One region of the Microbacterium keratanolyticum genome, then DNA from elsewhere that is predicted to be linked to it. Evidence: riboswitches for the same ligand, from Rfam matches in the RefSeq annotation. Region 1 holds a riboswitch; each other region holds the start of a gene.
The links. A riboswitch is a leader RNA that binds a small molecule or an ion and turns the genes downstream of it on or off. The one in region 1 is predicted to bind thiamine pyrophosphate.

Region 2: it holds a riboswitch for thiamine pyrophosphate, as region 1 does, so the genes downstream of both, JOD62_RS08750 (ECF transporter S component) here and JOD62_RS12850 (bifunctional hydroxymethylpyrimidine kinase/phosphomethylpyrimidine kinase) in region 1, are expected to answer to the same signal.
Region 3: it holds a riboswitch for thiamine pyrophosphate, as region 1 does, so the genes downstream of both, thiC (phosphomethylpyrimidine synthase ThiC) here and JOD62_RS12850 (bifunctional hydroxymethylpyrimidine kinase/phosphomethylpyrimidine kinase) in region 1, are expected to answer to the same signal.

The regions. Positions count from the first base shown of each region.
Region 1 is NZ_JAFBBQ010000001.1:2,655,653-2,665,774, reverse strand. It holds gene argC (N-acetyl-gamma-glutamyl-phosphate reductase) at 1-140, opposite strand, end outside; gene JOD62_RS12850 (bifunctional hydroxymethylpyrimidine kinase/phosphomethylpyrimidine kinase) at 366-1,925, opposite strand; TPP riboswitch at 1,916-2,011, opposite strand; gene JOD62_RS12845 (NAD-dependent epimerase/dehydratase family protein) at 2,004-2,978, opposite strand; gene pheT (phenylalanine--tRNA ligase subunit beta) at 3,090-5,597, opposite strand; gene pheS (phenylalanine--tRNA ligase subunit alpha) at 5,597-6,637, opposite strand; gene JOD62_RS12830 (amino acid ABC transporter permease) at 6,677-7,585, opposite strand; gene JOD62_RS12825 (amino acid ABC transporter permease) at 7,582-8,238, opposite strand; gene JOD62_RS12820 (glutamate ABC transporter substrate-binding protein) at 8,314-9,234, opposite strand; gene JOD62_RS12815 (amino acid ABC transporter ATP-binding protein) at 9,298-10,053, opposite strand.
Region 2 is NZ_JAFBBQ010000001.1:1,825,614-1,835,735, reverse strand. It holds gene rlmN (23S rRNA (adenine(2503)-C(2))-methyltransferase RlmN) at 1-185, opposite strand, end outside; gene JOD62_RS08790 (bifunctional 4-hydroxy-2-oxoglutarate aldolase/2-dehydro-3-deoxy-phosphogluconate aldolase) at 371-1,009, shown strand; gene JOD62_RS08785 (ankyrin repeat domain-containing protein) at 1,045-1,779, shown strand; gene JOD62_RS08780 (SDR family oxidoreductase) at 1,786-2,616, opposite strand; gene JOD62_RS08775 (SDR family NAD(P)-dependent oxidoreductase) at 2,693-3,454, opposite strand; gene JOD62_RS08770 (DUF488 domain-containing protein) at 3,580-3,939, shown strand; gene JOD62_RS08765 (aminoglycoside 3'-phosphotransferase) at 4,039-4,764, shown strand; gene JOD62_RS08760 (energy-coupling factor transporter transmembrane component T family protein) at 4,851-5,663, opposite strand; gene JOD62_RS08755 (ABC transporter ATP-binding protein) at 5,660-7,126, opposite strand; gene JOD62_RS08750 (ECF transporter S component) at 7,129-7,752, opposite strand; TPP riboswitch at 7,745-7,854, opposite strand; gene JOD62_RS14880 (D-alanyl-D-alanine carboxypeptidase family protein) at 7,931-9,454, shown strand; gene JOD62_RS08740 (ABC transporter ATP-binding protein) at 9,525-10,122, opposite strand, start outside.
Region 3 is NZ_JAFBBQ010000001.1:183,845-193,966, reverse strand. It holds gene JOD62_RS00965 (TetR/AcrR family transcriptional regulator) at 1-229, shown strand, start outside; gene thiC (phosphomethylpyrimidine synthase ThiC) at 275-2,011, opposite strand; TPP riboswitch at 2,006-2,113, opposite strand; gene ffh (signal recognition particle protein) at 2,187-3,743, shown strand; gene JOD62_RS00950 (EamA family transporter) at 3,745-4,635, opposite strand; gene JOD62_RS00945 (LysR family transcriptional regulator) at 4,714-5,583, shown strand; gene glpK (glycerol kinase GlpK) at 5,587-7,101, opposite strand; gene JOD62_RS00935 (glycerol-3-phosphate dehydrogenase/oxidase) at 7,150-8,859, opposite strand; gene JOD62_RS00930 (sugar-binding transcriptional regulator) at 8,960-9,934, shown strand; gene JOD62_RS00925 (glutamate--cysteine ligase) at 9,936-10,122, opposite strand, start outside.

The sequences.
Region 1 (10,122 bases):
TGGTGCTCGATGAGCGGCTGGCCGGCATTGGAATGCGCGGTCACTGTGCGGATCTCGATGTCGGGGTGGCCGGCGAGCAAGCGAAGAATCTCGCCACCCGCATAGCCGGATGCGCCGGAGACGGCGACGGAATACGTCATGTATCTACCTTAACGGTCGGAGCTGGAGGGACCGGGGCGGCGACACCGGCACTCATCCCGCCGAAGGCAGGAGCGCAGGGGTCGCCTAAAGTCGGCGTCCGCCCTGACGTCGGCGCGCACCAGCAACACTCGAGACGAGTGTCGGAGCGGTGTGAGAGGCCGAGCGCATGCCGCGACGATAACGCGCCGCGCCCGACCTGCGCAAATCACACCGTCATCTCGCCGTCACAGTGCGACGGTGAGCGGCGCGGCGAAGAAGGCGAGCTCGTGCTGCGACGCGGCGGTGAACGCGCGCAGCATCCGCTCTCTCATCTCCGGGCTCGCGGAGGCGGCGGCCTGCGCGACGAAGGCGATCGCCTGCTGGGTGGACTCGGCGAACGCGGGATCGGCATAGGTCGCGAGCCAGGAGGCGTAGGGGTGCTCCGGATCGCGAGCGTACTCGCCGAAGGCTCCCGCGTGCAGGCGCTCTCCTAGATCGGAATAGAGCCAGAAGCACGGGAGGAGCGCGGCGATCAGCACGGCGTAGTCGCCGTCGAAGGCGGTCGCACGGAGGTGGTCAAGGTAGGCGGTGGTCGCCGGAGCCTGCGCGGCGGCGAATGTCTCTGCGGTGATGCCCTGTGCGGGGGTGAGCCAGGAGGCGTGCAGTTCAAGCTCCCCGGCGATCGCGCCCTGTGCGGATCCCGCCCAGAACGCCTGCTCCTCGGACGTCGGGGCGATGCGCGCCGCCTCCGCGAGCACGCGGGCGTACTCCCGGAGGTAGAGCGCGTCCTGTGCCAGGTAGAACACGAACGGCGCGTGCGCGAGCGTGCCGTCCGCGAGTGCACGGATGAAGGGCAGCTCGTCGATGCCATCACGAATCGGTCGAATGATCTCCCACCAGTCGGAGGCGAGCTGCTCGGCCTGGGGACGCGTCATCACGCTCCCCCGCGCCCAGAGGCCGGCAAAGTGATGAACGGGTCCGCTTCCGCTCCCGACCTGCAGCTCGTCTGCCGCTTCCAGCGACTCCCGCAGCCACGCACGTGCAGAGGCCACGGCGGTCGGCCAGTCCTCGCCGGACGCGCGACGCGTGGCCAGCGCCGATGACAGCGAGCATCCGGTCCCGTGCGTGTGCGTGGTGTCGATGCGCGACCCGGGAAACTCCTGCCGGAGCGCACGAGCAGCATCGACCAGGGCATCGGGAGTGTGGGCGCCCGCCAGGTGCCCGCCCTTCACGAGCACGGCGGTGCCGAGATCGAGCGACAGCTGCTCCGCAGCATCCAGCGCCGCGTCCCACTCCTCACCGATCTCCCGGCCGGTGAGCACCGCGAGCTCACGAAGGTTCGGTGTCACCAGGTGCGCGAGCGGCAGCAGCCTGCGTAGCGCATCCTCTGCCGCAGGATCCAGCAGGCGGTCACCACTCGTGGCAACCATGACCGGATCGATCACGACGACTTCGGGGCGCACCTCCGCCAGCCAGCGCCCCACCTCGACGATGACGTCCTCGTTCGCGAGCATCCCGATCTTGACCGCATCGATCTGGATGTCTACGGCGAGCGCCTCCAGTTGCGCACGGAGGAACGACACCGGAGGCACATGCACGTCGCGCACCCCCTGCGTGTTCTGGGCAGTCAGAGCGGTGAGCGCGGCCATCCCGAATCCGCCGTTGGCCGAGATGGATTTCAGATCGGCCTGGATCCCCGCCCCGCCGGACGGATCGCTCCCCGCGATGCTGAGCACTCGCGGAATGAACGGCGCGCCCGTGCGGGCGGCAGAGACGGATGATGGCACACGCAGACGATCGCTCATTGCGACATCCCTTCGCTAGTACGAACTAGATCAGGTTCGACGGGTCTGTTCTCAGCCGCGATGGCGCGGCACCCCGTGTCACTGCGGGCAGTCTATCCGCTGCAGGAGTTCCCTCTCGTCGGCGCGTGTCAGTCCTGCCCGGCGCTCACGATCGATGCCGCGAGCCTCCTCGTCCGCACGCACACGGCGGATCGTCGCCTCCAGCGGCGACAGCTCGCCGCCGGTCTGCACGAAGCGCCTGTTCGAGCGCGCCATGAACCCCGGCATGTCGGCCGGCAGCCACAGCGGGAGCGAGCGCGCGCCCATCCAGTACTGCACGTCGCGGGCGACCAGCCATTCGTCCGGTGCCGTCACGATGTCACCCGTGTGGCCGGCGATCGTCCGGATGCGAGCGAGAAGGTCCCCCAACGGCAGGACATCCCCCATCGCGTTGACGACGCCGGAATGACGAGCATCCACGATGTATCGGGCCAGATCCTCGACATCGATGACCTGTGCGTGGCGCCCGTCCGTCTCCGGCAGCAGGACCGTCCCGGCGCCGGCGCGCGCGAAAGCCGCCGACCAGTAGCCGAACCGGTCGCTCGGATCCCCCGTGCCGACGACGAGGCCCGGGCGCACGATCAGCGCACGGTCTCCGAGCCTCGCGACGGCGTCCTCCGCGGCGACCTTCTGCGCACCGTACTCATACTCGTCTCCGGGCTGCGCGGGCAGATGCCTCGGAGCCGACTCATCCACTCCGATCGTCTCGTCGTCGCTGTACACCGAGGCACTCGACACGTACGTCCACCGTGCCGCCCGCTCGCCGAGAGCCTGCACCGCAGCCGCGACGTGCGACGCCTGGGAGGAGATGTCGACCACCTCGTCCCACTCTCGCCCGGCGACCTCCGCATAGGCATCCGGATCGTCACGATCGGCCTGCACGAGCGTGGTGCCGGCGGGCGCCGAACGCGCGCCCCGCGCCAGACACGTCACCGCAGCGCCCGCTGCCACCCATCCCGCGGCGACGCGGCCCGACAGCCATCCGGTTCCACCGAGGATGAGAACGTCCGTCATGTCGCCATGCCACCAGCATCCGCCCCGCAAGGGAAGCGGGTTCGCTGTGGGCGCACGAGAAAGGCGGGCACGCCCTCTCGGGCTGCCCGCCTTTCACAGTTCTTCTGCGACCTACTCGCGCAGGGTGGCGCCGAAGCGCTCGGCCGCCACGGCGACACCGGCGAGCTTCGCCTCTGACGCCTCTGCCGCCGTGAGCGTACGATCCGGCGCACGGAAGCGCAGCGCGAAGCTCAGGCTCTTCGCGTCGCCCGGCACGCCCTCACCGCGGTAGTCGTCGACCAGACGCACCGATTCCAGCAGCGCACCCGCACCCTCGACGAGAGCAGCGCGGACGTCTGCCGCGGGCACCGTGGCGGGCACAACGAGCGAGACGTCCTGCGTCGCCGCAGGATATGTCGACAGCGACTCGACGACGACACGCTCACCGGCGAGGGTCAGCACACGATCGAGATCCAGCTCGAGCACGACGGCCCGGGCGGGAAGATCTGCATCCGCGGCTACCGTCGGGTGCAGCTCGCCCACGTAGCCGATCTCCTCACCGCGCACACTCAGCACGCCGGTGCGTCCCGGGTGGAGCGCTGCACGCTCACCCTGCACGACGTCGATGTCGACACCCGCTGCGGTGGCGATCACTCGCACGGCGTCGAGGGCGTCCGCGAGGTCTGCGGCCTCGGCGGCGCGACCCGGCTGCCGCGGGATGATGTTGCCGGTCAGCAGCACGGCGACGTGGCGGTGCTGCGGCGGGATCGAGGCGTTCAGCTGCGCGAGCACCTCATCCGACGGCCGTGCGCCGAGCGGCGGCACCTCAGCGGTGCCGTACTGCACACCGGGTTCGGGGAGGAAGACGGTGCCGGTCTCGAAGATGGCCAGGTCGACCATGCCGCGCGAGATGTTGCGGTGCGCGGTCGTCAGCAGTCCCGGAATCAGCGAACGTCGGAGGAACGGGGCCTGGCCGTCGAGAGCGTTGGCCAGGCGGATGCTCGGCAGGTGCTCTCCTGATGCCGAACCATGCAGGTCGTTGCTCGTGTCGGTCGTGAACGGGAAGGCCGGCGTCTCGACGAAGCCCGCCGCCGCGAGCGCGTCTGCCACACGGCGACGCCCCTGCTGCAGGAGCGTGAGACCGCGCCCGCCCGACGGCGTCGGCAGCACCGAAGGAATGCGGTCGAGGCCGTGGATGCGCGCGACCTCTTCTGCGAGCGTCCACTTGTCGGTGAGGTCCGGCCGCCAGCTCGGCGGAATGACGTGCCAGCCGGTGCCGTCTTCCTCCGTGACCTCGGCGCCGATCGTCTCGAGCGCCCCGACGATCTCGTCTGCCGTGTAGTCGACGCCGATCAGCCCGGCGACGAAGCCTGCGGGCAGGTGGATGCCCTCGATGAAGACCTCCGCGAACACCGCACCGCCGAGCTCGTCCAGGGTTCCGCCTGCGAACTCGACCATGAGATCGGCGACGCGCCGTGCGGCCACGAACGGGATGAGCGGGTCGACGCCGCGCTCGAAGCGCTTCGACGCCTCGCTGGGCAGCTTGTGACGTCGTGCGGAGCGGGCGATCGTGGTCGGGTCGAAGGTCGCCGCCTCGATGAGCACGTTGCGCGTCGTCTCGGTCATCTCGGTCGTCGCACCGCCCATGACGCCGGCGATGCCGATCGGTCCGGATTCGTCCGTGATGAGAAGATCCTCGACGTGCAGGGTGCGCACCTGGCCGTCCAGCGTCTCGATCTTCTCGCCCGAAGCCGCGCGGCGCACCGTGATGCCACCGGAGAGCTTGTCGAGGTCGTAGCCGTGCACGGGGTTGCCGAGCTCCAGCATCACGTAGTTGGTGATGTCGATCAGCACACCGAGCGAGCGCATGCCCGCAAGCGTCAGGCGTGCGACCATCCATGGCGGAGTCGGTCGAGAAGGGTCGACGCCGCGGACGGCCCGCGCGACGAACTCGCTCGCACCCACGCGTCCGCGGATCGGCTGCTGGTCGTCGACGACGATCGGGAAGCCGGCGCCGGGCGCCAGCTCCGCGAAATCGCGCGCGGCCGGGTCGCGGAACTCCGCCCCGGTGGCGTGGGAGTACTCGCGGGCGATGCCGCGGAGCGAGAACGCGTAGCCGCGGTCCGGCGTCACGTTGACCTCGACCGCGACGTCATCGAGACCGAGGAGCGCGATCGCGTCCGTACCGACGGGCGCATCGATTCCGAGGTCTGCGAGCACGATGATGCCGTTGTGCTCCTCGCCGAGACCCAGCTCGCGCGCCGAGGCCATCATGCCGTCTGACACATGGCCGTACGTCTTGCGCGCCGCGATCGGGAAGGGACCGGGCAGCACAGCACCGGGAAGAGTCGCGACGACCTTGTCTCCGACGGCGAAGTTCGACGCTCCGCAGACGATGCCGCGGACGCCGCCGTTCGCCTCGCCCACGTCGACCTGGCACCAGCGGATCGTCTTGCCGTTGGACTGCGGCTCCTCCTCGAAGGAGACGACCTGTCCGACGACGACGGGTCCCTCGATCTCGAAGCGGTGGATGTCCTCTTCTTCGAAACCGACCGACACGAAGGACGCCAGGACATCGTCCGGCGTCGCATCCGCTGCGACCTCGACGTACTCACGCAACCACGAAAGCGGGACGCGCATCACACCACCATCCCGAACTGCTCGCTGAAGCGCACATCGCCCTCGGCCATGTCGCGCATGTCTTTCACATCACTGCGGAACATGAGCCCGCGTTCGATGCCCATCCCGAAGGCGAAGCCGCTGTAGACCTCAGGGTCGATACCCGCCGCGCGCAGCACGTTCGGGTTGACCATTCCGCATCCGCCCCACTCGATCCAGCGCGCGCCGCCCTTGAAGGTCGGGTGCCAGAGGTCGAGCTCGGCGGACGGCTCGGTGAACGGGAAGTAGTTGGTGCGGAAGCGCGTCTTCGCCTCCGGGCCGAAGAGCAGCTTCGCGAAGTGGTCGAGCGTGCCCTTGAGATGTGCCATCGTGATGCCCTTGTCGATCACGAGACCCTCGAACTGGGTGAAGACCGGAAGGTGCGTGGCGTCGAACTCGTCGGTGCGGTACACACGGCCGGGGCACAGCACGTAGATCGGCACCTCACGGTCGAGCATCGAGCGCACCTGCACCGGGCTCGTGTGCGTGCGCATCACGAGGTGACGATCGGCCGGGTCGACGAAGAACGTGTCCTGCATCTGACGAGCAGGGTGGTCGACGTCGAAGTTCAGTGCGTCGAAGTTGAACCACTCGTGCTCGAGTTCTGGCCCCTCGGCGATCTCCCATCCCATGCCGACGAAGATCTCGCTGACCTGGTCCTGCAGAAGGGTGAGCGGATGCCGCGCGCCGACACGGGTGCGCGATGCGACAGCCGTGATGTCGATGCGCTCCGCCTCGAGCTTCTCGGCGACCTCTGCCGCAGCAAGCTGCTCTTCCTTCGCCGCGAGCGCCTTCGTGACCTGGCCGCGGCCCTGGCCGACGAGCTTGCCGAACGCGGCCTTGTGTTCCGGTGCGACCTGACGCATCGAGGCGTTGAGCACCGCGAGCGGCGAGCCCTCCGCGACGTGGGCGGCGCGGGCCGCCTTCAGTTCGGTCGTCGTGGTTGCGGCATCGATCGCGGCGATCGCCGCGGCGACGGCGGCTTCTACCGCTTCTGGGGTGATTTCTGGAGCATCCGACACGAGAACCGAGTCTACCGGGGCGCGCCCGGTGCGCCGTCGTCACCGCCGGCGTCGACGCTGGTCTTTCTGCGCAACGATGAGTTCGGTGACGGTCGACTCCTCGTGCAGACGAGGGTCGTCCTCGACGTCTGGCTGCGCTCCGCGCACCTTCGGCGAGTGCCGCGTACGCACCTCCACCCACTTCGCGATGCCGGCGAGGATCAGACACATCACGATGTAGATGCCGCCGATGACGAACGCCGACTGCAGGATCGGCCGGCCCTGCTGGGCCGTGAGCTGCTTGGCGTAATAGAGGAGCTCGGGGTACGTGATGATGAAGCCGAGTGCGGTGTCCTTCATCGTCACGACGAGCTGCGCGACGATCACGGGCAGCATCGCCCGCACCGCCTGCGGGAACAGGATCAGTCGCATGACCCCGCTCTTGCGCAGACCGATCGCGTAGCCGGCCTCTTTCTGCCCCCGCGGCAGCGCCTCGATGCCGGCGCGGAGGACCTCGGCGAGCACCGAGCCGTTGTACGCCATGAGCGCGAGCACAACCGCCCAGTACGGATCCATCCTGATCCCGAGGACGGGCAGTCCGTAGTAGAGCAGCATCATGAACACGAGCACCGGAACGGCACGGAACAGCTCCGTGATGACCGTCACCGGCACCCGCACCCACGCATGGTCCGACAGGCGTCCGATCGCGAGAACGAAGCCGAGCACCACGCTCAGCACCGCCGCGAGCCCGAAGGCGGCCAGTGTCGCACCGAGTGCGCGCAGGATGCCGTTCCACACGTTCGTGAACGTGAAGACGTACCACTTCTCCGGCGAGAACTGGCCGGTGACAGCCATGCGATACACGATGAAGCCGATCGCAGCGAGCACGACGAGTACGGTCACAACCGCCAGAACGCGGTTGCGGGCGATCGCCCGAGGGCCCGGGACGTCATAGAGCACGGAAGTCATCGCGCGATCCTCCATCGGTTCTCGAGCGTTCGCTGCACGGCGCTGAGGCCCAGCACCAGGATCACGAATACGACCGCGACCCAGAGCAGAACCTCCATCGGGTTACCCGGGCGGTCGGCGGCGTCGTTGATGGTTGCCCGCAGAGCGGCGAGCTCGGCGATCGAGAATCCCGCGGCAACCGTGGTGTTCTTCAGCAGCGCGATGAACACGCTCATCATCGGCGGGACGACCGAGCGGAATGCCTGCGGCAGGATCACGAGGGTCATGACCTGGCCGAACGGCAGCCCGATCGCGCGAGCGGCCTCCGCCTGCCCGACAGGGACCGTGTTGATCCCGGCCCGAAGCACCTCCGCCACATAGGTGGCCGTGTAGATGCCGATCGCGAGAATGCCGAGCACCGTGTTCGAGAGTTCCGGAAGGCCGAGCTGCGGGTATCCGAAGACAAAGAAGAAGAAGACGAGAGTCAGGGGCGTGTTGCGGACGAGGTTGACGTACACCGTGCCGACCCCGCGGGCGATGGGCACGGGTGACACGCGCATCGCGCCCACCAGGAACCCCAGCACGAGGGCGATGAGACCACCGACGAAGAAGACGAGCAGCGTGTTGCCGATCGCCTCTCCCCAGAGGTCGAGATTGCCGAAGATGACGTCCACGTCACCCTCCCCTTCTGCGTTGGCGTGCGGTGAAGCAGGGGTGACCGCTGGAATCAGCGGTCACCCCCACGACGGTCAGTACGCGTCGACCTGCGGCTGGCTGACCTTGATGCCCGAGGAACCGAGGTTCTTGTCGAAGATCGCCTGCCAGATGTCGCCGCCGTCGGTGAACATGTCGTTGATGAATCCGCGGAGAGCGTCATCACCCTTCGGCAGGCCCACACCGTAGCGCTCCTCCGTGAAGAGTCCGCCGGTGACCTTGATCTCATCCGGGTACTGCGCGGCGTAACCGATCAGGATGGCCTGGTCGGTCGTGACCGCGTCGACCTTACCGTTGAGGAGGTCCTCCACACAGGCCGAGTACAGGTCGTACTCCTGCGTCTTGATCTCAGGGAAGTTCGCCTTGATGTTCTGGATCGGAGTCGACCCCGTCGCCGAGCACACGGTCTTGCCGTTGAAGTCCTCGAGCTTGGTCGCCTCCGGAGCATCCGCGGCGACCAGCAGCCCCTGCCCTGTGATGAAGTAGGGACCCGCGAAGTCGATCTGCTCCTTGCGCTTGTCGTTGATCGAGTACGTGCCGACGTAGTAGTCGATGTCGCCGTTCACGATCGCCTGCTCGCGGTTCGCCGAGGCGATCGGCTTGAACTCGATCTGCTCCTCGCTGAAGCCGAGGGATGCCGCGATCCAGCGCGCGATGTCGATGTCGAAGCCAGTGCGCTCCCCCGTCGTCACGTCGAGGAAGCCGAGGTTCGGCTGATCCTCCTTGACGCCCACGACGACCCCGTCGCGCTCCTTCATCGCATCGAAGGTCGGGCTTCCCTCCAGCGTGACGTCCGTGGCGACCTCGAACCAGGTGCCCGTGTCATCCCCTGCGTCGCCACCGCCCGTGGCATCGCCGCCTCCCGGCGCCGATGGCGATCCGCTGTTGCAGGCGGTCAGCGCGAGCAGCGCTGCGGCGGCGATCCCGATTCCTGCCAGTGTCCGTGTACGTCGCATGTGCGTCTCCTTCGTTTGGTCTTCAGGATGGTCATTGCGTCTGAGAGCCGTGGGTAGGGGCGCTCAGTGGGTGAGAAGCTTGGAGAGGAAGTCCTTCGCGCGGGCGCTCTTCGGGTTGGTGAAGAACTCTTCCGGCGTGGCCTCCTCGACGATCTGACCGTCGGCCATGAACACGACGCGGTTGGCGGCCTTCCGGGCGAAGCCCATCTCGTGGGTCACGACGATCATCGTCATGCCCTCCTTGGCGAGGCCGACCATGACGTCGAGCACTTCGTTGATCATCTCGGGATCGAGCGCGCTGGTCGGCTCGTCGAAGAGCATGACCTTCGGATGCATCGCGAGGGCGCGAGCGATCGCGACGCGCTGCTGCTGGCCGCCGGAGAGCTGGGCGGGAAGCTTCGCGGCCTGCTGCGCGACGCCGACGCGCTCGAGGAGCGCCATGGCCTCCTTCTCCGCATCCGCCTTCTTCATTCCGCGCACCTTGATCGGGCCGAGGGTGACGTTCTCGAGGATCGTGAGGTGCGCGAACAGGTTGAACGACTGGAAGACCATGCCGACATCGGCACGGAGGTTGGCGAGTCCGCGTCCCTCGGCGGGAAGCTCTCGCCCGTCGATGCGAATCGAGCCGCTGGTGATGGTCTCCAGGCGGTTGATCGTGCGGCACAGAGTGGACTTGCCGGAGCCCGAGGGACCGATGACGACGACGACCTCGCCCTTGTTGACCGTGAGGTTGATGTTCGTCAGTGCTTGAAAGTCGCCGTAGTGCTTCTGCACGTTCTCGACGACGACGAGCGCGGAATCACGACTGTGTGCATCCATGCATCCCAACCTATGGAGACGGGAGAGAACGCGCCAGAGTGCCCCGTCGAGGTTACCGAGATGTAACCG
Region 2 (10,122 bases), 830 kb from region 1:
ACCTTCTCGACGCGCTCTGCGACGGTCAGGTCCGCGAGATGCACGGGCGGCTTGCCGCGCTTGGGGCTGGCGAACTGCAGCAGCGGACGCCCATCGGCATCCTTCTTCTGGGTCCATCCTTCGGTGCGCGGGCGCGTCTGACGGACGCCGGTGTTCGCAGGGCGCACGGAAGGAGTCTCAGTCATACCCCCTAGGGTACGCGGTGTCGGATGGGAGACGCCTGGGGTCGCCCTGCGGACGAGGATGCTGCATCGCCGGCCTGTGCGTCAATTGCAACGTCGGTTGTGCATGCCGCGGCAGGAAGCACGAGAGAATGAAGTGATCCCCACCTCACGCCGACGACCGCGAAGGCGATCACTGAAGGAGCCCCATGACTGACCGTCTTTCCCGTGCCCGCTCCACCGGAGTCCTCGCCGTGCTGCGCGCCGCCACGCCGGAGGCTGCACTGGAGGCATCCGAAGCAATCATCCGCGGTGGCATCACCGGAATCGAGGTGACCTTCTCGACCCCCGACGCGCCTGCCGTCATCCGCGAGCTCATCGTCCGCCACGGCGACGCCGCCTACGTCGGCGCGGGCACCGTCACGACCGTCGCACAGGCCGAGGCGGCAGCAGAAGCGGGCGCCGAGTTCCTGGTGAGCCCCGGCACGCTGCCCGACCTGACCCGGGCCATGCTCGCGACAGGGCGCGTCGTGATGACCGGCGCGATGACGCCGACCGAGGTCATGGCAGCGCTCGAGCTCGGTGTCGACGTGGCCAAGATCTTCCCCGCCTCCCTCGGCGGCCCTTCGTACCTGGGCGCACTGCGCGGTCCGTTCCCGGATGCTCCGCTCATGCCGACCGGTGGAGTGAACCCCGACAACCTGGCCGCGTGGTTCGCGGCGGGCGCCGTGGCCGTAGGAGCCGGTGGTGACCTCGCGAACGGTGCATCGATCGCGGCCGGCGACTGGGCAGACATCGAACAGCGCTCGGCGCGCTTCGCCGCAGCGCTCGCAGTCGTCCGCGGCTGAGCGCAGCGCTCAGGCGCTGTTGGTACACCTGAGCTATGAGACTTCGACGGATGCTGCTCGCCGCAGCTTTCACGGCTGCGCTGACGGGTCTGGCCTCCTGCGCAGCATCCGCCCCTGAACCGACGGCGAGCACCTCGTCGACCCCGCGCGCGAGCGCGACCCCGATCGCCGAGGAGAACCCCATGGCCACCACCGACCTTTTCACCGCCGCTGCTGCTGGCGACGCCGACGGTGTCCAGGCGGCGATCGATGCCGGAGCCGATCTCGAAGCGCGCGGCGCAGAAGGCATGACGGCGCTCGTGGCGGCGACGAAGTCCAATCACATCGAGGCAGCGCGCGTGCTCATCGAGGCGGGTGCCGATGTGAACGCCAAGGACGACATCCAGGACTCCGCCTACCTCTACGCCGGAGCCCGCGGGCACAACGAGATCCTGACGCTCACCCTCGCGAACGGCGCCGACCTGGCGAGCACGAACCGCTACGGGGGCACCGCCCTCATCCCCGCATCCGAGCGAGGTCACCTGCAGACCGTGCAGATCCTGCTCGACGCGGGCGTCGACCCCGATCACATCAACAACCTCGGGTGGACAGCCCTGCACGAGGCGATCGTGCTCGGCGACGGCTCGGCCGTCTACGTCGACATCGTTCGCGCCCTCATCGCCGGCGGCGCAGACGTGACGATCCCCGACGGCAACGGCGTGAGTCCGCGCGATCTGGCAGCGAACAGCGGCTATGACGCGATCGTGACCGAGATCGACCGGGCTGGCTGAGCTCCCTCAGAGGAAGATGTCCGGGAACAGCCGATCGTCGGGGGTGCCGGGCACTGCCGCGTACTTCGCGAAGTCGGTGACGCCCTCAGCCTCCAGCACGTCCTCGACGATCAGCGTCTGTCCCGTGTAGTCACGGGCAGGCTTCGTGAGCACGGCATGGGCAGCATCCGCGTAGATCTCGGGCGTGCGGCTCGCCGCCATCACCCGATCCCCGCCGAGCAGGTTCTGCACGGCGGCCGTCGCGATCGTCGTGCGCGGCCAAAGGGTGTTCGCGGCGATGCCGTACTCCGCGAAGTCGGCGGCCAGGCCGAGCGTCGCCATCGTCATGCCGAACTTCGCCAGCGAGTACCCCGTGTGGGCACCGAGCCAGCGCGGCGTGATGTTGAGGGGCGGCGACAGCGACAGGATGTGCGGGTTCGGCGCCTCTTTCAGGATCGGCGCCGCCGCGCGCGACAGCATGAACGTGCCGCGCACGTTGACGTCCTGCATGAGGTCGTACTTCTTCGCGCCCAGGTCGAGCGAGCGAGAGAGGTCGATGACGCTGGCGTTGTTAATGACGATGTCGATGCCACCGAACTCGCCCTGCGTCTTCAGCACGGCCTCGGTGATGTCATCGTCATCGCGCACATCCCCGACGATCGGCAGCGCGCGACCGCCCGCCGCACGGATCTGCTCGGCGGCCGTGTGCACGGTGCCCTCGAGCTTCGGGTGCGGGGTGTCGGTCTTCGCGAGCATCGCGATGTTCGCCCCGTCGGCCGCAGCGCGCAGCGCGATCGCGAGGCCGATGCCGCGGCTTCCGCCCGACATGAGAATGGTCTTTCCTGCCAGCGTGCTCATGTTGATGCCTTTCAGCGTTCGAGGAGCGATGTTGTGGGGTGTTCGGCGCGAATGTGGGTGAACATCGCTCCTTCAATCATTTCGGCGCCATGCGGATCGCGCCGTCGAGGCGGATCGTCTCGCCGTTGAGGTAGCCGTTCTCGACGATCGACTGCACGAGCGCGGCATACTCCTCGGGCTTACCGAGCCGCGACGGGTACGGCACCTGCTCGCCGAGCGAGTCCTGGGCCGCCTGGGGCAGCCCCTTCAGCATCGGGGTCTCCATGATTCCGGGGGCGATCGTGCAGACGCGGATCGCATAGCGGGCAAGTTCGCGCGCGATCGGCAACGTCATCGCATGGACGCCGCCCTTCGATGCCGAGTATGCGGGCTGGCCGATCTGGCCGTCGAACGCCGCGACGCTCGCGGTGCTGACGATGACGCCGCGGTCGCCCGTCGCATCTGGGTCGTTCTTGGCAATGATCGCTGCGGCCTGCGAGGTGACGTTGAACGTTCCGACGAGGTTGATGCGGACGATGCGCTCGAAATCGGCGAGTACGGCGGGGTTGCCCTCGCGGTCGAGCACCTTGGCGGGAGGGGCGATGCCGGCGCAGTTCACGACGATGCGCAGGGGTGCGGCGGCCTGCGCGGCAGCGACGGCCGCGTGCACCTCGTCGACGCTCGTGACGTCGGCAGGCACGAAGACGCCGCCGAGTTCGGCGGCGATGTCAGCCCCCGGCGAGGAGGGCAGATCGACGATGGTGATGTGCGCACCTGCGGCGGCGAGTCGTCGGGCCGTGGCGAGGCCGAGGCCGCTCGCGCCGCCGGTGATGAGTGCGCCGGATCCCTGGATCTGCATACGTGTTCTCCTTCGAAACGTCGTGCGACGGGGTTTCAGCATACGCGGTTCTCAGTTTCATCTGATTCACTCACGCTGCAGAAGATCGCCTGGATTTCACGCCCCGATAAGGGAATGCTGGCGATATGGAACTGCGTCGCAAGCGAGCCTACGACACCGTTTCCGCCGATGACGGTTTCCGCATCCTGGTGGATCGCCTGTGGCCACGCGGCGTCTCGAAGGAGCGCGCCGAGATCGATTTCTGGGCGAAGGACACGGCCCCGACCCCCGAGCTGCGGCGCGAATGGCACGCCGCGCCGGACGCCGACTGGAACGTCTACGCCGACCGCTACCGCGCACAGCTGGAGGGCGACTCCGCGGACGCGCTGCGCGAACTGGCGGACATCGTGCGGCAGCATCCGCGCGTCACCCTCGTCTATGCGGCTCATGACCTCGAGCACAATCACGCCGTCGTGCTGGAGGAGGCGCTGCGGGCGCTGCTGTAGGCGCCCGTGCCCCCGCGAGAAACCATTTCCCGCACGAAACACGACGTGTGCCATGGTTTCTCGCGCAGAATATGGTTTCTCACGGGCTAGGGTCGTCCGGTGAGCATTCCCGTCCCGTCCCTGCCCGTCCCCGCGCTCGTGCGCCACCTTGCGGGCGACGCCGCACTCACCCCTGTATGGGAGAACGGGATCGGCGGGCTCACCTTCCGCACCGACGACGGGCGCTACATCAAGTGGGGCCCGCACGATCCCGAAGCGAGCATGCGCGACGAAGCTGAGCGCATGCGATGGGCGCGGCACTGGATCACGGTCCCCGAGGTGCTCACGCAGGGAGAGGATGCCACGCACGAGTGGCTCGTGACCCGCGCGATCCCCGGGTACAGCGCCGTCGATCCGCGATGGAAGGACGAACCGGCGACGACGGTGCGCGCCGTCGGCGAAGCCCTGCGGATGCTGCACGACGCTCTTCCCGTCGACGAGTGCCCCTGGGAGTGGAGCGTCGCCAGCAGAATCGCGCGGGCAGAAAGCTGGGGTGCCGAGATTCCGGATGCCCTGCGCGACGCCCCTCCCATCGACAAACTCGTCGTCTGCCGCGGCGACGCCTGCCTGCCGAACACTCTGCTGGACGACGCCGGGCGCGGCACCGCGCACGTCGATCTCGCCGCTCTGGGAACCGGCGACCGCTGGGCCGACATCGCCGTCGCCTCGATGAGCACCCTGTGGAACTTCGGCCCCGGGTGGGAAGACACGCTCATCGAGGCCTACGGCGTCGAACCCGACCGTGAACGACTCGCGTACTACCGCGACCTGTGGAACGCCGGCTGACGACCGTTCAGCGCCGGGAACTGCTGCCGGCGGATGCAGCACGATCGACGTCGCGCTGCCGGCCGGCCTGAGGCCCCTGCCGTCACCTATCCCGCGACGGACGGGCCCAGGATGAAGTTCCAGGTCCCGAAGACGACTGCCGCCGAGAGCGCAGCAGTCGGGATCATCACCGCGACCAGGAGCAGGATCGTGTCGCCGCGACCCCACCGGGACGGACGCGCCCACGTGCGTCGACCGCGTCCCCCGAAGCCGCGGGCCTCCATGGCGGTCGCGAGCGACGAACCACGGCGGATGGCGAGGACGAAGAGGGCGAAGGCCATGCCCAGGCCCCTGCGGATGCGCCCCTCGTCGGCGACGCCCCGTGCGCGACGGGCAAGCGCGAGCGCCCGCCAGTCGTCGGCGAGGAGACCGAGCATCCGGAGCCCTGCGAGCGCACCGATCACGAATCGTGCGGGCAGGCGCAGACGCTGAGCGAGATCGTCGGCAAGGTTGGTCGGGTCGACGGTGGAGAACAGCACGACGGCAGGCAAGCCGATCGCCAGCACGCGCAGGGCTGTCGCCGCCGCGAGCGAAAGAGATCCTTCGCTCACGCGCATCACGAGCCACTCGAAGTAGATCGTGCCGCTCGTTGCGCCGTACAGCGCGATCGTCGCGGCACTGAGGGGGGCAGCGATCCAGAGCACGGCGGTCCGCAGCCAGAACTCACGCGGGCGCAGACCCGACATCAGCAGCAGCGGTACAGACAGCAGCAGGGCGACCGACGCCGAGAGCACGTCGATCGACAGGATAAGCGGTACCGAGATGAGCAGCGCGGCCGCAAGCTTCGCGAGTGCGCTGCGTGGCGCAATCGGTCCGGTGCGCACCACACGGCCGGTGTCGTGCGAGAGCAGGTCGGTCATGCCCCCACCTCAATCCGACGCGCGTGCAGTGCACGCAGCACCTGCTCATCGTGCGAGATCACCACGACGGCGGCACCCTCGTCGCGCAGACGGGCGATGATGCCGACGAGTTCCGCCCAGGTCTTCGCGTCCTGCCCGAACGTCGGTTCATCCAGTACGAGCACACGAGGGCGCGTCGCGAGGGCGGCGGCGACCGTGAGTCGGCGCTTCTCGCCACCGGAGAGCGTGTACGGATTCGCGGCGGCGAGTGCGGTGAGCCGCAGACGCTCGAGGAGGTCATCGACGCGCGCGTTGACTTCGTCCTCGGGCAGGGCGAGCGCCCTCGGACCGACCGCCAGCTCCTCACGCACCGTGCGCGCGAGGAGCTGGTGCTCCGGGCTCTGTAGCACGGTGCCGATGCGCGTGAGCAGGGCACGCGAGGTCCATCGGATCGGGTCGCCCTTGGCACCCTCCGCTAAAACCGCGGATGCCTCGACCCGCCCCGTCTCCGGTGCGATCAACCCGGCCAGGGTGAGACCGAGCGTCGACTTCCCGGCTCCGTTGCGGCCGACGATCCCGATGGCCTCGCCCGCGCGCACGGTCAGCTCGAAGGGGCCGGCGACCGGAACGCCGCGTCGCCGCGCCACGACGAGGTCACGCGTGCGCAGCAGCTCCTCCCCCGGTGTGGCGGCGGGCGGGGGCGGAACGGCGGGCGGATGCCCCGGCACCCACACTCCCGCAGCGGCGAGTTCTGCTCCCCGGGCGCCGAGCACGGCCTTCGGCGTGCCATCCGCGTGCACGACCGTCGTCTCGCCTTCCGTCCCGAGCACGATCACCCGATCGACGAGATCCAGCCAGGCGTCGATGCGGTGCTCGATCACGACGAGCGTCGCGCCCGTGGCATCCAATGCCGCCGCGACCGCATCGCGCACCTCGGTGACACCCTCCGGGTCGAGGTTCGCCGTCGGTTCATCGAGCAGGATCGCACCGGGCCGCATCGCCAGCACTCCCGCCAACGCGAGCCGCTGCTTCTGCCCTCCGGACAGCGTGGCGGTCGACCGGTCGAGCGGCAGATCGAGCCCGACCGCGTCGAGCGCAGCGTCCACCCGCGGCCAGATCTCGTCTCGCGGGACGCCCAGGTTCTCGCATCCGAACGCCACGTCGTCCCCGACGCGCTCCAGAATCGTCTGCGTGTCCGGATCCTGCAGAACCATACCGACCCGGCCGTGGGCCTGTGCGGCAGGCACCCCGTCGACGAGCAGAGCGCCGAGCTCTTCTCCCTCATCCGCGCCGCCGAGCACACCGCCCAACCCCTGCAGGAGAGTCGACTTGCCCGATCCCGAGGCGCCGAGCAGCAGCACGCGCTCCCCCGGTTCGATCCGCAGCGTCACCTCGCAGAGCGCCCACCGATGCCGGGTCGCATAGCGCCAGCCCCAGGCCTGCGCCTCGAGCGCGGCTGGGGTCGGCGCCGCCGCACCGCCCATGATCAGACCCGGGCGGTGGCCGCCCGCCCGGAGGCGAAGCGGTTGAGTGCACCGGTCGCCGCGAGACCGCGCGCGATCAGCCAGGCCCCGAGGCCCGCGATGAGGGCGCCGGAGACCGTGGTCGAGGCGATGTAAACCGTCGTGAACAGGGTGTCGGCACCCGCGTACCAGAGGATGCGGTCATTGATGCCACAGGCGAGTCCCGCACCGGCACCCGCGAGGATCGCGACCGGCAGACGCCACACGCCGTACAGGAAGATGAGGAAGATCAGCTCGGCGCCGAGACCCTGAACGACGCCGGAGACGATAGTGAGCGGCCCCCACTGGTTTCCGATCAGGGCGGAGATGACCGCAGCGACGAGCTCGGTGTACAGCGCCGCACCCGGCTTGCGGATGATGAGCCCACCCAGCACGCCGGCGATCAGCCACGGACCGGCCAGCAGCCCCTGAAGGCCTGGCAGCAGCGGCTTGAGCAGGGTGCTCGGCGCCTCGTATCCGACGTTCCAGAGCAGGAAGATCACCGCACAGGCGACGGCGATGACGCTCGCGACGACGATGTCGACGACGCGCCAGCGCCAGAGTTCCGGACGACCGAGGCCGAGACGTGTGGGCGTGACAGTAGACATTGTTTCTCCTCCCTGCGCTGGCATGACCCAGATCAGGTTCGACGGTCGAAGCGCTTTTCGCTTCCTCTCAGCCCGGATCACCGGACTCCCGTGGTGTTGAGGTCATCATATCCCGCCGCGCATGGCCGCAGACCGCGCGTGCAGACGACACAAGGGACACGTCCATTACGTTAGGACGGTGACCACCGACACTCCCGAGGCTGCGGCTGACCCCGCAGCTGCGCCTCGCATGGACGCTCCCGCCAGCGCCGATGCTCCCGGGACCCGCGCCGCGCTGCGCGCGCAGCAGACGGGAGAGTTGCCGACCCTCGTGCCTGCGGGCCCACCCGCAACCGCCCCGGCCTCTGCCGGACGTCCCGCGCTGAGCTGGATCGACGTCGCTGCCGTTGCGGCAGGCTCCACGCCCACGCCGCCGGCTCCCCTGACCGGCGCTGCCGCCGGTCCCGCGCTGACCGCCGGGGCTCCGCGGCGCTCGTTCCTGCGATCGGGAGTCCTGCCGCCGCTCGCCGTGTTGGCAACGACCGGCATCGTCTATGCCTCCGCCATGGCGCTCTGGCCCCTACACGAGGTGGCGCCGACGATCGACGCCGCGACCTACGCACCCGAGTCCGCCGCACTCGCGACCATCACGTGGCCGGCCGTCGGCAGCGCCGCTGTGGGGATCGAGGGCCTCTCTGCCGTGGCGTCAACGGAGGACGCGGCGCCCATGGCCTCGATCACCAAGGTCGTCACGGTTCTCGCCGCGCTGGAGCGCATGCCGCTCGGCCTGGGTGAGCAGGGACCCTCGTTCGCGTTCACGAGCAATGACAGCGAAGTCCATTGGGACTACCGGCGTGATGACCAGTCGGCACTCGACGTGCCGATTGACGGGACGCTCACTCAGTACCAGCTGTTCCAGGGCATCCTGCTCGGGTCGGCGAACAACTACGCCGATCGCCTGTCGGACGACATCTGGGGTTCCGATTCCGAGTTCGTGATCGCGGCAACGGCGTGGCTCCGCGATCGCGGAGTCACCGACATTCAGCTGGAGAACCCGTCCGGCATCGGCTGGGGCAACACGGCGACGCCGCGCGCGCTCCTGCAGCTCGCCGCTCTCGCGGAGAGCAACCCCGTCATCGCGGAGATCGTGGCGACCAAGGAGGCGGATATCCCCGGTGCGGGTCTCGTGACCAACACGAACAAGCTCGTACTGGAGGATCCGGGCGTGATCGGTGTCAAGACCGGCACAATCGGCGAAGATCCGGACATTCTCTACAACCTGCTGTCCGCGAAGGACATCGAGATCGATGGGACGACCGTGCGCGTGTACGCGTCCGTACTCGGGCAGGCTGATGGTGAGCAGCGCGTCGCCGCGAGCCGCTCGTTGTTCACAGAGGTCGAGGCCGCGCTGAAGGCGCAGCCGCAGACTGTCGCGAAGGGCGACGTGCTGGGCACGGTGCGGACGATGTGGGGCGCGGAGGTCCCCGTGGTCGCTGCGAAGGATGCCCGGGTCGTGCTGTGGAACGGTGCGGTCGCATCGACGGCGGGCTCTTACGCTCTCGGGGAGGACTGGACGCAGGGCGCGGATGCGGGGTCGCTGACGGTCACGGGCCCCCTCGATGACACGACGGTCGCGGCGGAGCTTGCGGAGGACATCGATGGCCCCTCCTTCTGGTGGCGACTGACCCACCCGCTGGAACTTCTGGGAATCGACGCACAGTAGCCGCATACGACAGCGGGTCCGCCCCCCGAAGGGACGGACCCGCTGTCGCGTTGGTGTGTGCCGGAGCGGCTCAGGCGCCGGTCGGGCTCTCGCCCCTGCCGCCGGATGGGGACGTCTCAGAGGCGGCGACCCCGACTTGCTCGACATCGACCGCGTCGCCTGCGACCAGAACCGGTGCCGACTCCGTGAGCGGATCTTCGACATCGGACGCCTGCTCGAACTGCGACTGGTACAGACGCCAGTAGGCGCCCTTCGCGGCGATGAGCTCTTCGTGGTTGCCCTTCTCGACGATGTCGCCGTGCTCCATCACGAGGATGAGGTCGGCGTCGCGGATCGTCGACAGACGGTGCGCGATCACGAAGGATGTACGGCCCTCTCGCAGCGCCGCCATGGCGTGCTGCAGCAGCAGTTCGGTGCGGGTGTCGACGGCGCTCGTGGCCTCATCGAGGATGAGGATCGAGGGCTGCGACGCGAACGCGCGCGCGATCGTGATGAGCTGGCGCTCGCCGGCCGAGACGTTCGAGGCGTCCTCTTCGAGGACCGTGTCGTACCCCTCGGGCAGCGAGTGCACGAAGCGATCGACGTATGTCGCCGCGGCAGCCTGCTGGATCTCCTCGTCGCTGGCCGCCTCGTTGCCGTACCGGATGTTGTCACGGATGCTGCCCGCG
Region 3 (10,122 bases), 2.5 Mb from region 1:
GCTGCTGCGTGACACCGGCCTGCGCCACGCGCGCATCGCCTCGGCCGTCTCGGCCGCCGCGCGCACCTCGGGCATCGGAGCGATTCGCTCTGACATTCTCGGAGCCGCGATCGCAGCGGCCGTCCTCTCCTCGCTGCGGGTCTGGGCAGAGCGCGGCGCCGGGCACGCGTCGCTGGAAGCCCAGTTCGACGAAGCCCTGAGAAGCATCCACGATCTTCCCTGGGGCTGACCCGCGCCGCTGTCCTACCGGCGGCGCGGATCAGCCATGCTGCGGCTAACGCACGGCAGGGGTCGGGAGATACACCTGGGCGCCGGTGGCGCGGAACTCACGGCTCTTCTCCTGCATCCCCTCGCGGGCGGCGATCGTCGTCTGATCGGCGGCCGAGCCGAACTCCTTGCGGATGTCCTGACTGATGCGCATCGAGCAGAACTTCGGCCCGCACATCGAGCAGAAGTGCGCGGTCTTCGCAGGCTCCGCGGGCAGGGTCTCGTCGTGGAACGCCTCCGCGGTGTCGGGGTCGAGCGAGAGCGCGAACTGGTCGCGCCAGCGGAACTCGAAGCGCGCCTTGGAGAGCGCGTCGTCGCGCTCCTGCGCTCCCGGATGTCCCTTCGCGAGGTCTGCGGCGTGGGCGGCGATCTTGTACGTGATGACGCCCGTCTTCACATCGTCCTTGTTCGGCAGCCCGAGATGCTCCTTCGGGGTGACATAGCAGAGCATCGCGGTGCCGTAGCGGGCGATCTCCGTCGCGCCGATCGCGGAGGTGATGTGGTCGTAGCCCGGGGCGACATCGGTGACCAGCGGTCCGAGCGTGTAGAAGGGAGCGCCTTTGCAGAGCTCCTGCTGACGCTCGACGTTCTCGCGCACGAGGTGGAACGGCACGTGTCCCGGACCTTCGACCATGACCTGCACGTCGTACTCCCACGCGCGGGCTGTGAGCTCGGCGAGGGTGTCGAGCTCCGCGAACTGGGCGGCATCGTTCGCGTCAGCGACGGATCCGGGGCGCAGCCCGTCGCCGAGCGAGAAGGCGACGTCGTAGCGCGCGAAGATCTCGCACAGCTCATCGAAGTGCGTGTAGAGGAAGTTCTCCTGGTGATGGGCGAGGCACCATCCGGCCATGATCGAGCCGCCGCGGGAGACGATTCCGGTGACGCGATCTGCCGTCAGAGGCACGTAGCGCAGCAGAACACCGGCGTGGATCGTCATGTAGTCGACGCCCTGCTCGCACTGCTCGATGACCGTGTCGCGGAAGATCTCCCAGGTGAGCTTGTGCGCCTGGCCGTCGACCTTCTCGAGCGCCTGGTAGATCGGCACCGTGCCGATCGGAACGGGGGAGTTGCGGATGATCCACTCGCGCGTTGTGTGGATGTCATCGCCCGTCGAGAGATCCATGACGGTGTCCGCGCCCCACTGGGTCGCCCACTGCAGCTTGTCGACCTCTTCTGCGATCGAACTCGTGACGGCGGAGTTGCCGATGTTCGCATTGATCTTCACGAGGAACGCCTTGCCGATGATCATCGGTTCGGACTCGGGGTGGTTGATGTTGTTCGGCAGGATGGCGCGGCCCGCCGCGATCTCGCTGCGCACGAGTTCGACATCGCAGCCCTCCCGCAGAGCGACGAAGCGCATCTCGGGAGTGATCAGCCCCCGGCGGGCGTAGTGCATCTGGGTGACACGCCTGCCCTCTCGGCCACGCCGCGGCACGGGGCGTTCTCCCAGCCATTCCTCCGACGCGCTTCCACGCCGGACCGCCGCGCGACCGTCGTCGAGCAGCGTGCGCTCGCGACCCGCGTAGCTCTCGGTGTCGCCGCGCGCTTCGATCCATTCGGCCCGGAGTCGCGGCAGGCCGACCAGCGGATCGCTTCCGGCGCCAGCCGTGCGGTACACCTGCACGGGAGCATTGGGCTCGCCGCCGGGCGAATCGTCCAGGGAGATCTCCGTCACCGGAACGCGGATGTCGTGCTCCACATCCGCGACATAAGACAGAGAACGGGACGCAACAGACGTGCTCATATGAGGCTCACTTCCTTCGCCGGCATTACCCGGACAGGTTCGACGGTCGCAGGCCGCGTCAGCCCGATCTCAGCCCATGCGTGGGCCCCCGTGTGGTCACAGGCACGCTAGCATGGCGTCGCGCCGAGCCCGGACTCCGTGACCGGCCGAATGCTCCTCTAGAATCAGAAGCACCATGGCTACCTTTGGCACGCTTTCCGATCGGCTTACCGAGACCTTCCGCAACCTGCGCACGAAGGGCAAGCTCACCCCGGCTGACGTCGACGGCACCGTCCGCGAGATCCGTCGTGCGCTGCTCGACGCTGACGTCGCGCTCGCCGTCGTCAAGGACTTCACCGCCAAGGTGCGCGAGCGCGCACTCGGCGATGAGGTCAACAAGGCTCTGAACCCGGCCCAGCAGGTCGTGCAGATCGTCAACGAAGAGCTCATCTCGATCCTCGGCGGTGAACAGCGCCGTCTGGAGTTCTCGAAGACCCCGCCGACGGTCATCATGCTCGCCGGTCTCCAGGGATCCGGTAAGACGACGTTCGCCGGAAAGCTCGCGAAGCAGCTCGAGGGCGAGGGACACACCCCACTCCTCATCGCCGCTGACCTCCAGCGTCCGAACGCCGTGAACCAGCTGCAGGTCGTCGCGGAGCAGGCGGGCGCCACGATCTACGCGCCGGAACCGGGCAACGGCATCGGCGATCCCGTCAAGGTCTCCCGCGACGGCGTCGAGCACGCCCGTCGCCACCAGCACGACGTCGTCATCATCGACACCGCCGGTCGCCTCGGTGTCGACGCCGAGCTCATGAAGCAGGCCGCTGACATCCGCGCTGCCGTGCAGCCCGATGAGGTCCTCTTCGTCATCGACGCGATGATCGGTCAGGACGCCGTGAACACGGCGAAGGCCTTCCAGGAGGGCGTCGACTTCACGGGCGTCGTCCTGTCGAAGCTCGACGGCGACGCGCGCGGTGGTGCCGCGCTCTCGGTCGCATCCGTCACCGGCCGCCCGATCATCTTCGCGTCGACCGGTGAAGCCCTCGGCGACCTCGAGCCCTTCCACCCCGACCGCATGGCGAGTCGCATCCTCGACCTCGGTGACATCCTCACCCTCATCGAGCAGGCGCAGAGTGCCTTCGACGAGGCCGAGGCGGAGAAGCTCGCCGAGAAGCTCGCGACCGAGACCTTCACGCTGGAGGACTTCCTTGAGCAGATGCAGCAGCTCAAGAAGATGGGCTCCATGAAGAAGATGCTCGGGATGCTCCCGGGTATGGGGCAGATGAAGCAGCAGCTCGACGACTTCGATGAGCGCGAGATCGACCGCACCGAGGCGATCATCCGCTCGATGACGCCGGGGGAGCGCCGAAACCCCAAGGTTCTCAACGGTTCGCGTCGTCTGCGCATCGCCCGTGGTTCGGGCATGACCGTCACCGACGTCAATCAGCTCGTCGCCCGCTTCGAGCAGGCCGCGAAGATGATGAAGACGGTCGCGCGCGGCGGCACCCCGAACATCCCCGGTATGGGCCCGATGCCCGGAATGGGGCGCCCCGGTGCCTCGGCGAAGCGCGGAAAGAAGGGGGCGAAGAGCAAGGGTGCATCCCGCTCGGGCAACCCCGCCAAGCGCGCCGCCGAGAACTCCGGTATCGCGGCGGCCTCCACGCCGACCGGTTCGGGTTTCGGTCTCGGCGGAGCCAAGGCGCCGACTGAGGCCGACCTCGCCGAGATCCAGAAGCTCTTCGGGAAGAACTGACTCAGGGGCGTGCGGCGACCAGCGCCGCGTGTGCGGATGACCGCCGCGCCGCGAACGGTCCGGCGATGAGAGCTGCGGCGACGAGTGCCAGCCCCAGGCCCTGAATGATGGTGAACGACTCACCCGCGACGAAGACGCCCAGCAGGGTGGCGACGATGGGCGAGAGAAGCACGAGCAGCCCGGGGATCACGACCGGGAGCAGCTGGATTCCACGGAACCACAGGGTGTACGAGGCGAATCCGCCGACAGCGGCGAGCCACACGTAGCCGACGACCGCAGGGGTATCGATCGTCTGCGGCACACCCTCCAACCCTAGTGTCAGCGGGAGCAGAAACAATCCTCCTGCCGTGAGCTGCCATCCTGCGTAGGCGACCGCACCGACGCGCGGAGGTCGTCCCCATTTCTTCGTGAGGATGATGCCTGCAGCCGTCGCGCCGACGCCCGCGATCGCGGCGACGATGCCGAGCGTGTCCAGGCGTGAGGCCGGTCCGAGCACGATGAGGGCGACGCCGGTCGTTCCTGCTGCTGCGGCGATCACTGCGGTGATGCGGGGGCGATCCTGCAGCACGAGCGCTCCCAGAGGCAGAAGGATCAGGGGCTGTACCCCGGCCACGGCCGCCGCGGCGCCGCCCGGGAGCCTCTCCGCTGCGAGAAAGAGCAGGGGGAAGAAGGCTCCGATGTTCAGGATGCCGAGGACTCCGGCCCGAAACCACCACGTGCCCTGGGGCAGTGCGCGGCCGATCGCGAGCGCGATGAGGCCCGCAGGCAGTGCACGGATGAGCGCGGCGAAGAGCGGATGTCCCGCTGGAAGCATCTCCGTGGTCACAAGGTACGTGGTGCCCCAGGTGATCGGGGCGAGCGCGGTGAGAGCGATCGTGGAGGCGCGGTTCATATGTTCAGCCTCGCTGTCGATTGGCGATGAGTACAACGCATTGTTGTCATCTCTTTCATGAGGAGAGATCATGTATCCGTGGAACTGCAGCAGATGAGATACGTCGTCGAGGTCGCGGAGACCGGGAGTTTCACTCGAGCCGCCGAACGCTGTCACGTCACGCAGTCGGCGCTCAGCCACCAGATCGCGGCACTCGAGCGGACGATCGGCGAACGGCTCTTCGCGCGGACGAGCAGAAGCGTGCGCCTCACGGAGTCCGGGGAGGCGTTCGTCGCGTCGGCACGCGTGGCGCTGGCGGCCGCGGAGAAAGCGGTGGAGGATGCGACGGCCGTCGCCGGACGTGTGACGGGAACACTTCGCCTCGGCGTCATTCCGACCGTGGTGGCTGTGGACGTGCCACGGGTGCTCGTGCGTTTCCGTGATGCGCATCCGCACGCCCGCGTGCAGCTCCAGGTGGGCAACAGCGACGAGATCAGCCGCGCCGTGCGGCAGGGCGACCTGGATGTCGGACTCCTGGGCCTTCGGGAGCACGTGGAGCCCCTAGGTGTCGCCTCGCGGCTGTTGCGGCGGGAGCGTCTGGTCGCGGCGCTGCCCTCCGGTCACCCGCTCGCGACTCGCGCACAGCTCGCACTCTCGGATCTGAGGGATGCGGTGTTCGCCGACTTCCCCGCGGGAACGTCGGGGAGAGCGCAGAGCGATGCCGCCTTCGCGGCCGCCGAGCTGCCCCGAGACGTGGCCTTCGAGATGGACAGTGCGCAGCATCTGCTCGGACTGGTCGCCGCGGGTCTCGCCGTGTCCCTCGTCGCAGATGCGGTGGCGACGAAGGTGCCCGGCGTCGTGACGGTTCCGGTCAGCGATGGCCCTGTGCGGATCGAGTACGTGGTCTGGCCAGAACTTGCGGCCCGCACGGTGACGCAAGCCTTTCTGGCCGTGCTCGACGAGGAGTGAGACCTACCGGACGTCCTCGTCGACCCAGTCCATCGACTTCGTGACGGCCTTACGCCACAGGCGCAGCTGACGGTCACGCTCGGCAGCATTCATCTGGGGCTCCCAGCGACGGTCTTCCTGCCAATTGGCGGACAGCTCGTCGAGGTCGCGCCAGAATCCGACCGCGAGGCCCGCCGCGTACGCCGCGCCGAGCGCTGTCGTCTCCGCGACGACCGGCCGCACGACCGGAACACCGAGCATGTCGGCCTGGAACTGCATGAGCTCGTCGTTCGCGACCATCCCGCCGTCGACCTTCAGCTCGCTCAGATCGACGCCGGCATCCGCGTTGACGGCGTCGAGTACATCGCGTGTCTGGAACGCGACGGCCTCGAGAGCGGCACGCGCGATATGGCTCTTGTTCGCGAAGCGGGTGAGCCCGACGATCGCCCCGCGTGCATCCGACCTCCAGTAGGGGGCGAACAGGCCAGAGAAGGCAGGGACGATGTAGACGCCGCCGTTGTCTTCCACCTGCCGAGCCAGTTCCTCGACCTCGGGAGCGGTCTGGATGATGCCCAGCTGGTCGCGCAGCCACTGGATGAGCGACCCGGTGACGGCGATGGAGCCTTCCAGGGCGTAGTGCGCAGGAGCGTCACCGAGCTTGTAGCCGACCGTCGTCAGCAGCCCGTTCTCGGAGTGAACGATCTCCTCGCCGGTGTTGAAGATCAGGAAGCAGCCGGTGCCGTAGGTGTTCTTGCTCTCGCCGGCCGCGAAGGCAGCCTGACCGAACGTCGCGGCCTGCTGATCGCCGAGGATGCCCGCGATCGGGGTCTCGCGCAGAAGCGAGCTGCTCTCAGCGGTGCCGTACACCTCTGACGATGAGCGGATCTCCGGCATCATGCTCCGCGGGACACCGAAGACGTCGAGGATGTCGTCGCGCCACTCCAGCGTCTTGAGATCCATGAACATCGTGCGCGACGCGTTGGTGACGTCCGTGACGTGCACGCCGCCGTCGGCGCCGCCGGTGAGGTTCCAGAGCACCCAGCAGTCTGTGGTGCCGAAGAGCAGATCGCCCGCGTCGGCTTTCTCGCGTGCACCATCGACGTTCTCGAGGATCCAGGTGATCTTCGTCCCGGAGAAGTACGTGGCGAGCGGAAGCCCGACGATCGGGGTGAACCGGTCGGTTCCACCATCCGCGGCCAGTCGATCGACGATCGCCTGGGTTCGGGTGTCCTGCCAGACGATCGCGTTGTACACGGGGACGCCGGTGTGACGGTCCCAGACGACGGTGGTCTCGCGCTGGTTCGTGATGCCGATTCCGGCGATGTCGTGTCGGGTGAGATGCGCACGCGAGAGTGCGAGCCCGATCACCTCCTGGGTGTTCGACCAGATCTCGGTCGCGTCGTGCTCGACCCAGCCGGCCTGCGGCAGGATCTGTTCGTGCTCCTTCTGGCCGGTCGCGACGCGCGCGCCCGATCGGTCGAAGATGATCGCGCGGGTCGACGTCGTTCCCTGGTCGATCGCGAGGATGTAGTCGGCCATGAGCGCTCCTTGGTTCACCGTTGAAGAGGGCAGAGACGGGGCTGCCTGCTACGCGTGTGCGCGCCCGGCGGCCTGATACCCGTGCTGCGTCGCCAGCAGGCGCAGCGTGTCCTCGATCTCGTGATCGCGGCGCACGGAGTCCCAGCCGAGCAGCGGTGCGAGTGCGTCGGCCAGTTCCGTCAGCGCCGAGGCATCCGCATGCCCGGTGAACGCGAGGTTCGTGCGGCGGAAGACGACATCGGCGAGTCGCGTCACCATCTCATTGTCGACCATCCATGCCAGTTCCCGCGTGGACACCACACCGCCGGCGAGCGGCTCATCGGTGTCCTCGGAGACGATGCGCCAGACCTCGGCGGCCCGGGTGCCGTAGCGGGCGAGCAGCTGTTCGGCCCGACCACCTGCTCCGGGAAGGTTCGCTGCGATCCAGGTGGCGCGCGCGGATGCGGTGCGCGGGTAGTCCCGTCCGCCGCCGATCGCGCGACCGGCGGTCGATACCGTGCGGGTGCGGCCGATGAGGTCCAGGACGACATCCGAGAGGGACTCGCCAAGCGCGCGGAAGGTCGTCCACTTGCCACCGACGAGACTCACGAGCGGTGCTTCACCGGTTTCATCGACCTCGATCCGATAGTCACGGGATACGAAGCCGGGTGCGGTGTCCTCGTGTCGAGGAAGCGGGCGGATGCCGGAGAAGCGGTAGACGATCTGCTCCCGCGAAACGGGGATCGCAGGGAAGACATGCCGGATGAGTGCGAAGAAGTAGTCGACCTCCTCCTCCGTGCAGATCGCAGGCTCGCGGGGGTCCGCGTCGATATCCGTGGTGCCCACGAGCACCCGGTTCTTGAGCGGGTAGATCAGCACGATCCGACCGTCGCTGTGCTCGAAGAAGATCTCCCGCCCGCGCGTCGCGGCGAGTAGCTCGGGGTGGTCGAGCACGATGTGCGAGCCCTTCGTGCCGCCCATGAACCGTGTCTGGGTGCCCAGGGCGGCATTGGTGAGGTCTGTCCACGGGCCGGAGGTGTTCACCACCACGTCGGCGGTGATCGAGAACGTCTCGCCGGACTCGCGGTCGTGCAGGGTCACCGTGCGTCCGTCGCGGCTCACGGCCTCGACGTAGTTCACCGCGAGCGCGCCGGGGTGCGTGGCGCGTCCGTCCTGGAGAACGTCGAGTGCGAGTCGCTCAGGGTCGTGCATCGACGCGTCATAGTAGGTCGCGGTGTACTTGATCGCCGGGTCGAGCGCGGGCAGCTCGGCGAGCGACTTGCGGCGGCCGAGGAAGCGGTGGCGCGGGACGCTGCCGCCGTCGCGCGAGAAGGTGTCGTAGATCGTCAGGCCGACCTTGATCAGGAACGCGCCGCGTTCCTTGGGCTTGCCTCCGCCGTGCCGGAGGAACCGCAGCGGGGCCGACAGGATGCCGGAGAACGTGGAGTAGATCGGGATCGTGGTCTGCAGCGGCTTGACGTAATGCGGCGCGATCTTGAGCAGGCCGTTGCGTTCCTGCACGGATTCCTTCACGAGACGGAACTCACCGTTCTCGAGGTAGCGGATGCCGCCGTGAATCATGTGGCTGGATGCCGCGGAGGCTCCCGATGCGAAGTCGTCGCGCTCGACGAGCACCACGTCGACGCCCTGCAGGGCGAGCTCTCGGAACGTGGAGATGCCGTTGATTCCTGCGCCGATCACGAGCACACTCGTGCGACCGGCGTCGCGGATAGCGCGCACCTCGTCGCGCAGGCCAGTGGGTGGGGTAGGGGCAGGCATAACTCTCTCCTCGGTCGCGTGCGCCTCCAGCCTTCCGACCTCCGGAGATATGCGCAACTTCATTGCACGAATGTGCAAGGATCGCCGTGAGGAGGATGCGATGCCCGCGACTGACAGCCCGCCGAGGGACCAGAAGCTGATCGCCGCGCTCACCGCGGCGCAGCTCTACTACCTGCAGGATCGGACGATGGAATCAATCGCCCGAGAGCTCGGCACGTCTCGATCCTCGGTGTCGCGACTGCTCAGCTTCGCGCGCGAGAGCGGCCTGGTCGACATCCGCATCAACTCTCCGGTCGAGCGGGTCGACATGCTCGAGCAGCGTCTGCGCGACCGCTACCGGATCGCCGCGCACGTCGTGCCCATGCCGGAGATCGTGAGCGAGGTGGAGCGGCTGGAGCGCGTGGCACTGACCGCGGGGCGGCTGGTGTCGCAGTTCATCGATTCGAACATGGTCGTGGGAGTCGCCTGGGGTTCCACTCTGAGTGCCGTCAGCCGCGGGCTCACGCACAAGGAGACGCACAACACCACGGTCGTGCAGCTCAACGGCGCGGCCAACCCGCAGACGAGCGGCGTCGAGTACGCGAGTGACATCCTGCAGCGGTTCGGAAGCGCCTTCGGCGCGCAGGTTCAGCAGTTCCCGGTGCCTGCCTTCTTCGACGATCCCGCGACGCGAGAGGCGATGTGGCGGGAGCGCAGCACGCGCCGCGTGCTGCAGCTGCACTCCCAGATGGACGTGGCGATCTTCGGCCTCGGGTCTCCGGAGGCGGAAGTGCCCAGCCACGTCTACATGGGCGGATATCTGGGCAAGGAGGACTACCGCAGTCTTCGGGAGGACCGAGCGATCGGCGATCTCGCGACCGTGTTCTTCCGTGCGGACGGCAGTTGGCAGGGCATCCGCCTGAACGCTCGCGCGACCGGACCGGATCTCGGTCGGCTGCGTCGCGTGCCCCGGCGAGTGTGCGTCGTCGCAGGGCTTCCTAAGCTTGCGAGCCTGCGGGCTGCGATCGCCGCGGATCTGGTGACCGACGTCGTCCTGGACGAAGGGCTGGCGCGACGGCTGTCGGAGGAGGGCTGAGTCAGCCGCCGATCAGTCGGTCCGAACGGAACTCGTCGATGAGATGCTGCACGACAGTGCGCAGATCGCCCGTGGCGTCCGCCACAGCCAGCTGGCGCGCGTAGCTCGCGCCGTCCTGGAGAATCGTGCGGATCGATGCGAGTTCGGCGCCGCACCCGAGATCGTCTGCGATCGGCGCGAGTTCGCTG